4 regions of the Acinetobacter sp. 802_lipA genome follow, and region 1 is predicted to be linked to each of the others. Evidence: predicted binding sites of a transcription regulator. Region 1 holds the regulator's gene; each other region holds the start of a gene.
The links. The regulator PhoB, encoded in region 1, activates phosphate uptake and scavenging genes when phosphate is short. The targets are predictions, from matches to a motif close to TGTCATNAANCTGTCATAA.
Positions count from the first base shown of each region.

Region 2: AC4CU3_RS14565 (NAD(+) kinase) is a predicted target of PhoB. The motif match lies at 3,048-3,066, and genes of this name have one in related genera.
Region 3: AC4CU3_RS00340 (porin) is a predicted target of PhoB. The motif match lies at 2,241-2,259, and genes of this name have one in related genera.
Region 4: AC4CU3_RS03225 (inorganic phosphate transporter) is a predicted target of PhoB. The motif match lies at 2,076-2,094, and genes of this name have one in related genera.

Region 1 is NZ_JBZAYP010000001.1:1,951,667-1,955,804, forward strand. Features, by position in the region: gene phoR (phosphate regulon sensor histidine kinase PhoR) at 1-1,162, opposite strand, end outside; gene phoB (phosphate regulon transcriptional regulator PhoB) at 1,172-1,882, opposite strand; gene AC4CU3_RS09565 (TetR/AcrR family transcriptional regulator) at 2,097-2,795, opposite strand; gene AC4CU3_RS09570 (SDR family NAD(P)-dependent oxidoreductase) at 2,999-3,838, shown strand; gene AC4CU3_RS09575 (MATE family efflux transporter) at 3,938-4,138, opposite strand, start outside.
Region 2 is NZ_JBZAYP010000001.1:2,938,622-2,942,759, reverse strand. Features, by position in the region: gene AC4CU3_RS14580 (glycosyl transferase family protein) at 219-1,214, shown strand; gene AC4CU3_RS14575 (hypothetical protein) at 1,243-1,683, opposite strand; gene AC4CU3_RS14570 (YeaC family protein) at 1,777-2,043, opposite strand; gene AC4CU3_RS14565 (NAD(+) kinase) at 2,047-2,985, opposite strand; gene mrcB (penicillin-binding protein 1B) at 3,137-4,138, shown strand, end outside.
Region 3 is NZ_JBZAYP010000001.1:63,898-68,035, reverse strand. Features, by position in the region: gene AC4CU3_RS00350 (DUF6231 family protein) at 1-223, shown strand, start outside; gene AC4CU3_RS00345 (YidB family protein) at 331-951, shown strand; gene AC4CU3_RS00340 (porin) at 1,012-2,103, opposite strand; gene AC4CU3_RS00335 (HIT family protein) at 2,475-2,888, opposite strand; gene AC4CU3_RS00330 (YARHG domain-containing protein) at 2,919-3,188, opposite strand; gene AC4CU3_RS00325 (transglutaminase-like domain-containing protein) at 3,567-4,138, shown strand, end outside.
Region 4 is NZ_JBZAYP010000001.1:651,583-655,720, reverse strand. Features, by position in the region: gene metH (methionine synthase) at 1-1,714, opposite strand, end outside; gene AC4CU3_RS03225 (inorganic phosphate transporter) at 2,141-3,760, shown strand; partial or broken gene AC4CU3_RS03220 (hypothetical protein) at 3,850-4,138, opposite strand, start outside.

The sequences.
Region 1 (4,138 bases):
AGTGTTTAGGATCAATGCCTATGCCAGTATCTTCCACAGTAAAATAAGCCTGTTCACCATTGTCATGCCAACCCATGGTCACCGTTCCGCCTTTCGGTGTGTATTTGATGGCATTGGTAATCAGATTACTAAAAGCACTGGCTAACTCCATATCTGAACCGATTAAGTCGCAGTGACTGTCGATATCGAGATTGAGCGTATGCCCATAATCAATATTATAGGCATGCGCATCGTCATAAAGTTGGTTCATTAAGCTAGGCATATCAATGATTTGATTTTTAGCAATTTGCTTGTCATTTTCTAGGCGTGACAGTAAGAGCAAATCATTCACCAAGGCATTCATGCGTTTAGCCTGTGCCTGCATTTGATCAAAGGCCCGCTTCCAACGTGGGTTGAGGTCTTCTTGGTCTGTAAAAGTCTCAATATAACCACTGAGTACTGTGAGTGGTGTACGTAGTTCATGTGAAATGTTATCGACAAAGTCTTTACGCATTTGTTCGAGATTGTGCATGCGGGTCACGTCATAGGCGACCAGTAAGCGACTTTCACCACCAAAACGGGTCATTTTGACTTGAACATAATGTTCATCAAAACTGGATGACTTCATTTTTAAGCCATCTGGTGCCGCATCAATATTATTGTAATAATCCACAAAACTCGGTTGGCGTAATAAAGTCAAAATATTACGGCCACGGTCATTTTGTTCGATGCCTAATAACCGTTCTGCGGCAGGGTTCCACCATTCAATTTGTTGCATGTCATCAATCAGCACCACGGCTTCTTGCAAAGCGACCAATGATGACTGTGCCCGATCAATCAACCCGACCATTTCCGCTTGTACAATCCGTTCTTGGCGCTGTGCACGATAAACATTGAACAATAATGCCCCCCAAATGCCCCCAAGGTTGGGTGGAACTTCGTAGGGACGATTGGAAATCCAGTCATTGACCAAATACAAAGAGCGCATTTGCAGAATGAAAAAAACGGCAAAGGCAAAGGAGATACACGTCCAAAAATAACCAACGCCAAAACCAATCAAGCTTGCAATCAGCAAGAAAAAGGCAAGGAGACGTAAGTCCTGTTTGGCAAAGCCCCATAAACTGCTGTATCGCGTTTTTTTATGCTCGCGCGCAAGTTCAGGGACCGGGTAGGGTTCATACATAAAACAAAATTAACCTAGGGCGATATCCGCACGTGTAGAGAATCGATAGCCTGTACCCCGAACTGTTTGCACAAAACGATCTGCAGCATAAGGCTCAAGCACTTTACGTAAACGGCGAATATGCACGTCGATGGTACGGTCTTCAATATACACGTTTCCGCCCCAGACTTGGTCAAGAAGTTGTGCACGGGTGTAGGCACGCTCAGGATGGGTCATGAAGAAGGCCAATAAACGATACTCGGTTGGCCCCATATCGAGGAAATTATTGCCAAAGCTGACCCGTTGGCTGACAGGGTCTAAGATTAAACCATTGGCATCAATCGATTTTTCACCGCTGAGCGCATTAGCGCGGCGTAAAACAGCTTTAATGCGTGAAACCAATTCACGGGTCGAAAACGGTTTAGTCATGTAGTCATCTGCACCAGCATCCAGACCTTGCACTTTATGGTCTTCTTCACCACGTGCCGTGAGCATAATCACTGGAATTTCAGAGAGATTTTCATCGCGCTTGAGACGACGACATAAGTCTACACCACTGACGCCACCAGGCATCATCCAGTCGAGCAAGATCAAAGCAGGGCGCTGATCCACAATCATTTGGTGGGCTTGTTTTGCATCTTCTGCTTGTAAGCATTGAAAGCCTGCCATATCCAACGAGGTGTGAATCATTTCTCGAATGGGAAGTTCATCATCGACGATTAAAATGTAGTCATCTTTCACAACGCAATATCCTATTGTAGGTAACGGCAGGCCGTTTTAATTTTATGACAGGCTTATTACAAAGATTAATTATGACAGTATCATTGCAAAAAACAGACGATTGATGAAATTTGCAAAAAAATGTGACAAAAAATCGTCATATTGGGATTCAAAATTAATGGAAGTTTAATCTAAATTGCATTCGGAAATGCCGATTGCATCCAAGTGAAAAGTCTTAGACATCCAATTTTGCCCGTGTATTGGGATCTGAAAAGGTTTCTAGAAGTGAAATAAACACAATACGGCTCGAGGATAAAACCTCTTCAAAGGATTGTTTAAACCCACTGACCACCCAACGGATCGCAATTTGTGTGACATAGCCATTGAGGCCTGTGGCAACCAGCGAAATTTCTCGTTCGGACCGGTTAATTTGCGGCATCATCAACATCACAAAGGCTTGAATCATGCGGTCAAAACGGGTCATGGTTTCATGAATGGTGGCTTGGTTATGTAATTCTTGGACCAACATTGCATCGATATAAATAATACGCGCCATGCGGGGATTATCTTTTAAGGTGGTGAGCAGGGCACGCAGTCCAGCATCAATCATTTTGTGTGGATCTGAAGAGGCTTGCATAATGGCTTGCATGACATTGTGCTGTAACTCATCGATCAGCTTTAAAAAAATGGTTTGAAATAGTTGCTCACTTTTTTTAAACGACTCATAAAAATAACGTTCAGTAAGTTTAGCTTCATTACAAATATCTTTCACCGTCACGGCAAAAAAGCCGTGAGTGCCGTAGGCTTCAATTCCTGCTTCAATCAGTTTTTCACGACGCAGCTGTTTACGTTCAGAAAGCGATAAGCCTTTGAATTGTCTTTCTTTGGTTTTATTGTTATCGCTGTTTTGTTGTACTGGTTCAGATGCCGTCATCAGATTTTATCGCCCTATTTTAAAGCCAAGGTTTTGTATAGTTTAGCAATAAACCATGACTCTACCTATGCGTAGGCTTTAATCTCTATCTGGTTTTCATGGACTTGACACTTTTGGCTATTAAATTTATGACAATTGATATTGTCAATTATAAAAAAAGCATCTACAGTCGATGTACAAAGATAAAGGGCAACCACAATCTCATGAAGAATTTTAAAAATAAAGTTGCAGCCATTACAGGCGCTGGGTCGGGTATTGGCCAACAATTGGCACTTTTATTGGCCAAGGCGGGCTGTCATGTTTCATTGAGTGATGTCAATGAGCAAGGGTTGGCGAAAACGGTTGAACTGCTACAAAGCAGCAATGTACGTGTCACCACGAAAAAATTAGATGTTTCGGACCGTTTAGCGATGCAAGCGTGGGCTGAAGAAACTGTACAAAATCATGGTTCTGTGAATATGATTTTTAATAATGCTGGTGTTGCTTTGGGTTCAACCGTAGAAGGTGCATCCTATGAAGAGTTGGAATGGATCGTGGGAATTAATTTCTGGGGCGTGGTCTATGGCACCAAAGAGTTTTTGCCTTATATTAAGAAAACAGGCGATGGACATATCATCAATATTTCCAGCTTATTTGGCCTAACCGCTCAACCGACTCAGTCTGCTTACAATGCCACTAAGTTTGCGGTGCGTGGCTTTACGGAGTCATTACGCCAAGAGTTAGATATGGAAAACTCTGGCGTGAGCGCGTTGTGCGTGCATCCGGGTGGGATTCGAACCAATATTGCCAATGCTGCCAAAGTGAATGACAGCTTGCGTAGCATCGGGATGAACCCTGAGAAATCTGCGCAGACCTTTAATAAATTATTACGCTGTCCACCCGAAGAAGCAGCGCGTCAAATTTTAGAGGCGGTACAAAAAGACAAGCGTCGTTTATTGATTGGCAACGATGCGAAAACCTTAGATTTGATTCAACGTATCTTACCGACGGGCTACCAAAAAGTGACTGCTTTTGCGACCAAATTAAGCCAAAGAAAGTCTTAATGTTGTGATGTAAAAAAACCCGCCTTGGCGGGTTCTTTTATGCTTAATTTTAAAGAGTGTCATGATCAAAAACGTGTTCTATCAAATATCCGTTTAGCTTTAAATGAGCGTTTCAATGGTCTTTTTCTTCCAAACAAATTGATAATAAAGCCCTTGCATGATGCATAAGCTGACAAAGGCCAGTGCATAAGCATACCAAATCCCTTCCAGTCCCCACCATTCACTAAATAAGTAGGCACAGGGCACTTCAATCGCAATAATCGCAACGATATTGATCACCATAGGCATGGTGACTGTACC
Region 2 (4,138 bases), 990 kb from region 1:
GAGAGACTAAAAACTAGCGAGTCACAAGTATTGGGTAAATTTTACCTAACATTCTTTAATCAAAGTAAACTGATTTCAATCATAATGTATAAAATCTAAACAATATGGCTCATACTTTAGTCTAATGGTAGAAAATTTATTTAAAATTAAAAGTGCTGTTTTTTTTGATTGTTCCACTAAAATAGCACAACACAGCCTTCACTTACTTTGGTTTTTCCATGAACAACAAAAGAAATATTTATAAAGATGCTGAGCACCCTTTTGCCCAGTTTGTTCGCATTATTGGCAAAGGAAAAAATGGTGCGCGCTCACTCAGTTGTGAAGAAGCTTACCAAGCCTTTGATATGATCTTGAAAAATCAAGTGTTAGATGTACAGCTCGGTGCATTTCTGATGCTACTACGAGTTAAGGAAGAGTCTGTAGATGAACTGGTAGGCTTTGTTCAAGCCACACGAGATCAACTGCCGTTCACGGCTTTAGAGGTCGATTTAGACTGGTCTTCTTATGCAGGCAAGCGTAAACACTATCCATGGTTTCTCTTAGCGGCACTGACTTTAGCCAAAGCAGGTTATAAGGTCGTGATGCACGGTGCATCAGGTCATACCATTAACCGTATTTATACTGAACAGGTATTGGAATATCTTGATTTTAATATTTGCCAAACTCAAGCAGATGTAGAACAGGAATTAGCGACGCGTAATTTTGCTTATCTACCGCTGCACGCCATCTCCCCGATTTTAAGTGACTTAATTTCCCTACGAAATGTTATGGGTCTTCGTTCACCCATTCATACTCTTGCGCGCTTGATCAATCCATTTAATGCCAAAGCAACCTTGCAAGCTATTTTCCACCCTGCCTATCGTGGTTCGCATCAGCAAGCAGCATTTAAACTGGGCTATAAAAATAGCGCTGTCATTAAAGGTGAAGGCGGCGAATTTGAACGTAACCCAGATGCCAAAACACTGATCTGCGGCATCAAAAATGGTGAACTCTACGAACATGAGCTACCTAAACTCACCGACAACCGAAGCCCAATTGAAGAAGAGTTAGATTTGGCTGAGTTTAAAGCAGTTTGGCTGGGTGAAAAACAACATGAATATGGTGAAATGGCAGTGACTGAAACCATTGGCATTGCGCTCTATACCATGGGAGTGTGCGATACATATAGCGATGCCATGCAACAGGCCAACCAGCTTTGGCACACTCGTTTCTAAGCAGAGGGGACGAACAAAAGCGTGAACGTTATTCGTCACGCTTTTCGATCCAATAAAAGTCAGCCCAGTAAGGATAACGCTTTCCTGAAGAATGAATATTTCTGAGAATCAACTGATCACCAATATGAATGTCGATTTTTTGAGATTCATGAGGACCAGATAAATAAACATCTTTTTGTTGTCCAATTAGGTTTGAACAATAGATTTGATGGCTTTTTATCTTTTTCGATGCTTCACCTGCATGGGTGTTATGGATCTTTATTCCAATCAATAACATCGGATAACCATCATTTTTCATTGATGTGTATTGTGTGACGGGATTTTGAAAATTTTGACTCGGTAACACAGAAACATCTAATAAACATTCAATTTTTCTTGCATCACTTGTTCGCTCAGCAAATACATTGGTCGAAATTACAGTAATGAAGAATAAACTGAGTCGAGTGAGCTTTATTATTTTTATAAGCATAATGATTGAAACAGTTTGAAGGTATTCTTGTTAGATTGAGTTGTTGAATCACCAAGCATCTATTGCTAAGCGATTCAACGCATTTTTAATCAATTAAATAAAACGAATAGGTTTAAATTCTGGTTCAGGCACATGAGAATCACACTCCTCACCTTCTTCTTTATGCCCTTTATCGATATAACCCGTACGTTCTTTTTCAGGCGTATTCTGATGCTCCCAAGCAATAACGGCTTGCATACAGGTTTGACGTTGTTCAGCAGTCAACGCAATGCCATTTGGCCATTTACCAATTTCTACAGCTGTTTTTAAACGCTCAACAATATCGGCATCTAAAATAGAAAGCATCTGTTCAATATTCATGATTTAATCCTGTTGAAAAGAGTCAAAATCTTGGTTCCACCCAAGTTTAGTTCGGCATGACATATAAAAATCATAACCCGGTGGATGTAATAAATTCAGTTTAAAGGGGTGCTTACGAATATGTAAGCTATCACCCACATTGAGCGAAACACTGTGTTGACCATCGGCACTGACCATCGGCAAGACACGGTTTTCACGAATCAGAAGCTTAATTTCACTGTGTCCACCCACCACAATCGGGCGTGAAGACAAGGTATGCGGATGCATCGGTACCAAAGCAATCGCATCCATCCCCGGATGCACGATTGGGCCACCACCTGACAACGAATAGGCTGTTGAACCCGTGGGCGTCGATACAATCAAACCATCACTGTGTTGACGGTAGACATATTGACCATCGATATTGAGTTCGAAGTCAATCATATGCACCGACTTGCCCGAGTGTAATACCACATCGTTTAGCGCAATAGCATCATAAATCGTCTCGCCCTTTGAGCGAATTTCCATTTCCAATAAGAAACGACGATCTAACTGAAACTCACCTTTTAAGACTTGATCGAGCTTAAAAATCACTTCAGTCGGCTTGATGTCGGTTAAAAAACCCAAACGCCCTCGGTTTACACCCATTACAGGGGTATTAAATTTAACCAAGGCACGTGCAGCATGCAGAAGTGAGCCATCCCCACCCACCACAATCACCAAATCGACCACTTCACCCAGAAGCGCACGACTCACCGTTTGCGTGTTTTTATAAGGAACCAGTTCAGCGGTTTGCGCATCAAAAACGGGATGTAACCCTAAGCTGAGTAGATGATCATGAATAAGACATAAGGTTTCGACAACTGAAGACTTATCTGGACGTCCAATTAAGCCTATGTTTCGAAATGTTTTATGTGAAATTTGCACCTGCAACATCGCTCCGCTACGATTCTCGCCTATCATAACATTATTTATTTAAATTGATTCAAAAACTAAAGTGACTGCTGCTACACGCGGAATTGTCTATATTTCAGTTTGTTCACAGTTTAATTATTGCAAATTAGCGAAAAGCTTCGCATGATTAGCACAATTTCTCAGGATCTTATTCGTATTTATGAAGTCAGAACGTGGCATAGGTTTAATTGCACTGATCTTTTGCATCTTAGTCATTGCAGCATTCTTGGTGTTTAGTATTTATTTAATAAGACTCGACTCCGTTGTACGTGACAAGTTTGAAGGCAAGCGCTGGGATATTCCTGCGAAGGTATTCGCACGCCCGCTCGAAGTGTATACCAATGCCCCTGTCAGTCAGGCTGACTTCACTCAAGAGTTAAAACTTTTGGGCTATAAGTCCTCGGAAAACTATACCAAATCAGGGAACTTTGTCAGTTCTGGCAATGAGCTATATGTACACACTCGTGGCTTTGACTTCGGTGATAGTGTCGAGCCTGAACAAGTGCTTAAAGTCACCTTTGCCGATGAGCAAGTGGCTGAAGTCAGTGCAACTAAACCCTCTTCTACAGGGATTGCACGTTTAGAGCCGATGCTGATTGGCGGGATTTATCCACAGCATAACGAAGACCGTGTCCTGATTAAACTCGACAAAGTCCCTAAGCCTTTAATTGAGGCTTTAATTGCAACAGAAGATCGTAATTTCTATAGTCACCACGGCGTTTCGATTCGTGGTACGGCACGTGCGATTGTGAGTAATGTCACGGGTGGAAAACGTCAAGGTGGTTCAACACTGACTCAACAGTTGGTGAAAAACTTCTACCTCACCCCTGAAAAAACCATTAAGCGTAAAGTCAATGAAGCATTTATGGCTTTATTGGTTGAGTTTCACTATGACAAAGATGAAATTTTAGAAGCCTATCTCAATGAAGTGAACCTCGGTCAAAATGGCAACTATTCTATTAATGGCTATGGTTTGGCTTCGCAGTTTTACTTCGGCATGCCTTTGCGTGAGCTAAATATTGCGCAACAAGCTTATTTGGTGGGTTTGGTACAAGGTCCAACCTTATATAACCCTTGGCGTAACCCAGAAGCTGCAAAAAAGCGTCGTAATATTGTTTTAAACAACATGTTGGTCATGGGCTATCTAACCCAAGAACAATAC
Region 3 (4,138 bases), 1.9 Mb from region 1:
GCGTTTAAGAGATTTGATGGCAAAGCGTATTGTGGTGGTGAGTCAATTGCAGGATGAACAACTACTTCGTGCTTTAGGTTTTACTCAACTAATCGATAAAACGACGCATGGTAAAGACTTTGCTTTATGGCAATTTAATATTTTGACCTATAAGCATGTGCCTGACTGGTTTAATTCAAAGTTTTGGGCGAATCCTGAAAACTGGAATAAATTCCGTTGGTGATTCGACTGCGACTGTATTTTTCCATTCATAGCAAAAATTAACAATTTATCTCTATAGGGTTTTTTTAAACACCGTATGCTGTTTAAAAACCTAGAAAGGATAAAGTGATGACGAACCTTAATAATATTATAGAAATTTTGGCAAAGCAGGCCATGGGCGGTCAGCAACAGTCAAATCAGCAAAGTGGTTTGGGTGGGATTTTGGGTTCGGTGCTTGGGCAACTCGGAGCGGGTAGTACGGGCCAAACACAACAGGGTGGTCTGGGTGATATTTTAGGCTCGGTGTTGGGTGGTTTGACTGGTGGGCAGTCGCAGCAGGCGCCAAACTCGCAGAACTCAGGATTCGCAGGCGGTGGAAAAAGTTTATTGATTGCAGTTTTGCCTTTGGTGTTGGCATGGATTCAAAAGCAAGGCGGTTTACAAGGCGCTTTGGATAAACTTAAAGGACAGGGCTTAACCAGTCAGGTGGATGATTGGGTGTCTACAGGCCCGGGTGAAAATGCGCAAGTTCAGCCTGATCAAGTACAAAGCTTATTTGATGATGCCGATGTAGAACAGGTTGCCCAGCAAACCCAAACACCAAAGTCAGCAATTTATGGCGCAATTGCTTCAGTCTTGCCCCAAGTGATTGATTCCTTAACTCCACAAGGTGGAAACACTAATCCACAGGAAGCCAATAATGATATTCAACAGGTTTTAAACTTGCTCAGTGGTTTCTTAAAGAAATAAAATGGATAAAACAAAAGGGCATATCGCCCTTTTGTTTATTATTTAGAACTGAACTTCAAATTAGAAGTTATATTCCATACCTAAACCAATATTGGTTTTCTTATCATCTTTAGTTAACCAGTCACGTTTTTGCTGAGCAACAATACCGTAGAAACGAGCTTGTTTGTTGATTTGGTAGTCAGCACCTACACCGTAAAGATCTTGTTTACGATCATCACGACCGTCTGATTCAGTTGTTGCAGAAATATATTGTGCTTTTAACTTCACAGGGGTAGCACCAATTTTGTATGCCGCTGTTACACCAAACGCATCTTCTTGTAAGCCTTTATAAGAAGTTACAACAGCAGGAGTACCTTTCGTTACAGTAACAGTATCATCAGTTGGTTGGGCAGTTTGCCATAAAGCACCCAATACTAAACCACTAGCACCCATTGCGCCCAAGTCTAAAGAACCTGTTACACGCACAGCATCGGTATAAATACCAGTTAAATCTGAGTAAGCATTGAATTTTGAAGCGATCGCACGGTTTGCAGCAACTGCAGCAGCTAAGCCCATATCTTTGTTTTCATACGTAAGAGATGCTGAAACACCATCACCGAAACCATCACGGCTGCCTTCTTTACCTTTAGCAGTGCTGTCTGCAGCTTCTGATTCTTCACCTTGTTGGAACATGATGTTAAATGCTAAGCCACCCAGTAATTTTTTATCAGTCTCAAAACCAATTACGTTAGTTAAGCGATCTTCACCAACAAGAACTTTAGTCATGTCAAGTTCATTGTGATCGTTAAAAATATCTTGGTTATTACCAGCTGCAGTTTTGAAGTAAGAATCGTATTGACCAACTTTTAAAGTTGCAACGCCGTTAGATTTAATACCGACAAAACGGTTACGGTTTTTAAAAACATCATCGCCATCTGCCCAAATTTCCCATTCGGCTAAATAAACTGCTGATAAATTGTCAGTTAATTTTTCTTCGCCCTTAACACCAATACGTGAAGCATTTGAATTTACTTTTGTTACGCTTTCATCTTTAAAGCCGTTGTTGTCAATATTGTCCAAAGTCACACTGAGCTTACCATACAATGTTGGTGCTGCTTGCGCTGCATTCATGGCTAAAGTTGCTACAGTAGCAGCAAGAAGCAATTTTTTCATTGAGATTTCTCCAGAACACTTTTAAAAATGGCATTCGCCTTGCTTTCTTATTTAGTTAGCTTGTGTACAAAAAGTTACACAAGCTCACCAACTTGCTAAGCAGTATCTGTAAACTTTGTGACATTGAAGTGAAGAAAAAATTACAATTTGATGACAGGTAATAAAATGTAATAAATAGACTTCTTGCGTTAGTGACATTTTAATCACCCGAAAGCTATATTTTATGAGGTTTTAGTCAATTCAAAAATTAGATAAAACTATATTTTCGCAAGAGGTCTAATAATTGTGATTTATTTTTAAGTATTTGAATTTTATTTAAATAAAAAATGGAGCAGCTGCTCCATTCATTTTGTATGACACTTTTGAAATATTTAAAGTGCTGCTTTAATTTTTTCCGCTTGGGCTTTAATTTTTTCTTGATCGCCCATTTGTGCAGCATGTTTCCCAAGTTGATGAACCGAGGTTGGAATTAAATGGAAATGTACATGGGGAACGGTTTGCCCAGCAGCCGCTCCAGACAGTTGCATGAGAACAATCCCTTTGGCATCCAAACCGACTTCAATGGCTTTTGCTACTTTTTGTACCACTTGAATGGTGTAGGCAGCAGCATCGGCAGGGAGATCGAGTAAAGTTACCGCAGGTGTTTTGGGTATGACTAAAGTATGACCGTCTGCTTGAGGCATAATATCCATGAATGCAAGAACTTGGTCATCTTCATATACTTTTATGGCTGGAAGTTCACCACGTAAAATCCGTGCAAAAATGTTTTGCTCATCGTAAGCCATGTCTATTCCTTAAGTTTCGCTTAAACTGATTTACTTACAGTTTAATTCTTTTTGACGTTCTTTAATCGCGTCAAGACGTTGTTGCTCTTTTTCAGAGAATTTCGGTTTAGTGGTGTAGCAATTATCATTGCCAAATTTTGCTTTCGCTTCAGGGTCCTTAAAACAGAAACCTTTAGATGCATAAATGACATCATGATCATCTTTTAATTTTTGACACTCTTGCTCAGGTGATGCCGCAAAACTTTGCGCCCCGATTAATGTTGCAAGACTGGCAAAAACAGCTACAGTCAACTTTTTCATGAGAATTTCCTCAGTTTGTAACATTGTATGTAGTCACGCTATTACTTTATAGGGGTTTGTTCTGTTTATTCAATGGTGAGTTCTTACTCAATTGTAATTTTACTTCATAATTGCTGCATATAATACATAAAATTTATATATATCAATAGCTTTTTAAATACCAGATAGAAATGGATATTTCAGTTTTTTATGTAATTTAGCCTATTTCTACAACTTTTTTAGGCTCTAACACTTTTAAATTTCATTGAGAGGGTCACAGTGCTTCGGTACGTCAGCATTTTTAACCTTTAATGTTCGCCTCATTTCAAATGCTATTTCAGGCATTTTTATACGATTAGCAATGAATTTTTTAAGTTATTCATTATTGGAGAGCTGAGTATGCAAAGGCTATTAGAACAGACACCGATTTTAGATTATCACCATCCATCGATTCAAAATTTGATTGAACAACGCAAATGGAGAGATCTTGATGAAGTTAATAAGGTGAGGAATATTTATAACTTCGTTCGTGATGAGGTTCAATTTGGCTATAACACGGGAGATATGATACAGGCATCTCAAGTCTTAAGCGACGGTTATGGTCAGTGTAATACCAAAGCAACGTTATTGATGGCGTTACTTCGAGCGGTGGGGGTAGCCACTCGGATACACGGGTTTACCATCGATAAAGCCCTACAAAAAGGCGCAATCAAAGGCATTTGGTATCAGTTATCGCCCAAGAATATTTTACATAGTTGGGTCGAAGTTCATGTGAATGGACAATGGTATATTTTGGAGGGTGTAATTCTTGATCGACTCTATCTAGAAAAATTACAAAGTATAAATAAGCATCAAACAACAACCTTTTGTGGTTTTGGGGTATTTACCGAGAATTTTGAAAATCCAGCTATTGATTGGAATTTGAATGATACTTTTATTCAAGACAAGGGGATTAATCAAGATTTCGGTTT
Region 4 (4,138 bases), 1.3 Mb from region 1:
CAGGCTCGTTACCACGGAAAGAGAACGAAACGTTCGATACACCACCAGAAATCATGGCATGCGGTAGGTTTTGCTTGATCCAACCTGTGGCTTCAATAAAGTCTACGCCGTAGTTATTGTGTTCTTCAATCCCTGTTGCCACAGCAAATACGTTCGGGTCAAAAATAATATCTTCGGCAGGGAAGCCAACATCATTGACTAAAACATCATAAGAACGCTTACAGATTTCACGCTTGCGTTCAGCAGTATCAGCTTGTCCTGTTTCATCAAAGGCCATGACAATGATTGCAGCACCGTACTGTCGGCATAAACGCGCTTTTTCGACAAACTCGTCATAACCTTCTTTTAAGGAAATCGAGTTGACGACTGGCTTACCTTGTACGCATTTCAAACCAGCTTCAATGATTTCCCATTTTGATGAGTCAATCATGATTGGCACACGAGAAATATCAGGTTCAGAAGCGACAAGGTTAAGGAAATGCACCATCGCATTTTGCGAATCGAGCATCCCTTCATCCATGTTAATGTCGATGATTTGTGCACCAGCTTCAACTTGTTGTTGTGCAACTTCTAAAGCTTCAGCAAACTTTTCTTCACGGATGAGACGTAGGAATTTTTTTGAGCCTGTAACGTTGGTACGTTCGCCCACGTTAACAAACAAGGAATCATCATAAATATTAAATGGTTCTAAACCACTTAAACGACATGCGGGTCTGGTTTCAGGAATCTGACGTGGCTGAATGTCTTTAACAGCATTGTAAATGGCACGAATATGATCAGGCGTCGTACCGCAGCAACCACCTGTAATATTGATCAAACCACTTTCAGCAAATTCTTTGATGAAGGCTGCGGTTTGCTCTGGGGTTTCATCATATTCACCGAAGGCATTCGGTAAACCAGCGTTTGGATGCGCAGAAACAAAAGTATCTGCAACATCCGCAATGGTTTTTACGTGTGGGCGCATGGCATCCGCACCGAGAGCACAGTTAAAACCAATCGAAAGTAAATCGCCGTGACGCACCGAGTTCCAGAATGCTTCTGCGGTTTGACCTGTAAGAGTACGACCTGATGCATCGGTAATGGTGCCCGAGATCATGAGTGGAAGTTCACGACCAAGTTGCTTGAACACTTCCTTGACTGCAAAGATCGCAGCTTTACAGTTCAAGGTGTCGAACACAGTTTCGATCAAGAGGATGTCTGCACCACCCTCGATTAAGGCATGCGTTGCTTCAATATAGTTTTCTTTGAGTTCATCAAAGGTAATATTACGAAAAGCAGGGTCATTTACATTGGGTGAAATTGAACAAGTACGCGATGTTGGACCCAATACACCTGCCACAAAACGTGGTTTATCTGGGGTTGAATATTTGTCACATGCCGCACGTGCTAGACGTGCAGCTTCACGGTTGATCTCTGGAACGAGGTCTTCCATGTGGTAATCCGACATTGAAACACGTGTGCCGTTAAAGCTGTTGGTTTCAATAATGTCTGCACCTGCATCGAGGTAAGCTTCATGAATGCCTTGGATAATTTGTGGCTGAGTTAGCACCAAAAGGTCATTGTTGCCTTTGAGGTCAGAAGCCCAATCTACAAAGCGTTCACCACGATAATCTTCTTCTTCGAGCTTGTGACGCTGAATCATGGTACCCATCGCACCATCGATAATAAGGATGCGCTCGGCAAGAAGTGCTTTTAAGGTGGCAAGTGTAGACATTCAAAACTCACAAACAGGTTTTCAAAACGTGCAATATTTTAGCAGAAAAGCAGGTTGATTGATGCCTAATTCAAGTGGTATTGGCTATATGGCAAATAAAAAAGGCTGATTTAGCTTTGGTTTTCACGAAAGTGAAATATAGACCCGCTATGTTTATAGATCAGAATAAATAGAGATGAAAAATATTGATTGGAGCAGATTGTTACAGACAGCATAGTCAAATGTAAGAAAATAATTCAGCGTAATCCGCACCGAAAAGTTAAATTTTGAGCCAGTACATTGCGTTCAAGGCTTATAAGCGATTTACTGCTGATCTAAAATAAGCCAATTATGAAAAAATTGGCTTCATGTGACATGCATTTGTCATATAATTGTCACAATTAAATTGAACAATAGGGGATATTGATATCCTCTTTAGCCGTCTGCATGAATTCTAATATTCCTCCCGTCCAAGATCAGGTGCACGTGACACAGGTCAAGTCGACGAATGTGCACGTACCTACACCGAAATTTTTTATGCCGGTGTTTTTAACGGTCATTATTTCAACGCTAATTTATATTGGCTTTCAGCTTTCTGCTGACTTATCGCATGTTCCTGCACTGAATCTTTACTCTTTAATCCTTTTAGCAACGGCATTGTTCATTGCTTTGGGTTTTGAGTTTGTAAATGGCTTTCACGATACTGCCAATGCGGTTGCAACGGTCATTTATACAAATGCACTGTCTGCACCTGTTGCGGTGATGTGGGCAGGTTTCTGTAACTTTCTTGGGGTTATGGTCGCAAGTGGTGCAGTGGCTTACGGTATTATTGCGTTGCTGCCCGTTGAGTTGATTATGAATGTCAGCTCAGGCGCAGGTTTTGCCATGGTGTTTGCCATGTTGATTGCTGCGATTTTGTGGAACTTGGGCACATGGTTCTTGGGTATTCCAGCATCGAGTTCACACACTTTGATTGGTTCAATCTTGGGTGTGGGCATTATGAACTACCTGATGCATTCAGGCGGTGGTGCTTCGGGTGTCGATATGGATCAGGTGATTAAAGTCGGTAAAGCTTTACTGTTTTCACCCATGATCGGTTTTGCTTTTGCAGCAGTGTTGTTCTTATTGGTGAAAAAAATCTTTAAGAAACAACTGGAACTGTTCCAACCACCTGAAGGCAACAAACCACCACCGCCACTGATTCGTGCCATTTTGATTTTTACTTGCACAGGTGTAAGTTTTGCGCACGGTTCAAATGACGGTCAAAAAGGTATGGGTCTAATCATGCTGATTTTGATTGGTATTGTGCCTTTGGCTTATTCTTTAAATAAGAATTTAGATTCACAGCACATTCAGTCATTTGCTCAACTTTCAGATCAAACTGCGGCTGTGATTTATCCGAATCATAACGATATTGCAGATGAAAAAGCCCGTACGGTGATCACGCAATATATTCAAACCAAAGAAATGACTCCAGAAGTTGTACCTGCTTTAGCCAGTTTGACAGATCATTTGGGTGAGCGTGTTGGCCATTACGGAGATCTTAAAGATATTCCTGAAGCTGAAGTTTCTGCACTACGTAATGACATGTACTTAAGCACGACTGCGTTCAAACGTTTGGATAAAGCGGATCAATTGCCAGCGATGTCTGAAGCAGGCAAGAAGACAGTAAAAGAATATCGTAGTAACCTTGATTCATTCTTACAGTATATCCCAACATGGGTGAAAGTGGCTGTGGCATTGGCTTTAGGTCTAGGTACGATGGTCGGTTGGAAGCGTATTGTCGTGACTGTAGGTGAGCGTATTGGTAAAAACCATATGACTTATGGTCAAGGCATGTCAGCAGAATTGGTGGCGATGACCACGATTGCAGCTGCTGATGGCTTTGGTATGCCAGTATCGACCACTCACGTGTTGAACTCTGCGGTTGCAGGGACCATGGTGGCAAACAAGTCTGGTCTGAACTTTGCAACAGTAAGAACCATTCTTTCGGCTTGGATCTTTACCTTGCCAGCAACGATCTGTTTATCAGGTGGCTTGTTCTGGTTGTTTCTACAGTTCGTTTAAACTGATGTATAATAAGCAGTGATAAAAAACGCTACCTTGAGTAGCGTTTTTTATTAGCTCTGTATTTTATGAACGATGCTGTTCATATTTTACTTTTTGAACTTCGCCCAGACTTTGTCTAAAGGTAGTTTATCTGCGGCAAAGCCATAAAGTGCTGCAAAGGGCAGTGCGGTACGTGCTAAATAAGCTACACGCCATAAGCCACCATGGTTTGCACCATGCATCATCAGCTCTAAAGGATGTTCAAGTTTGACCTCTGGGTTAGCTACAGACGCAGGATTACGCAGGTCATGGATCCATAAAGCTGCCATGATGGCATTGGTCGTTTCAGGCTTAAAGGCTTCAACATCAAACAAGCTCGCCCCATTAAATGCGGCT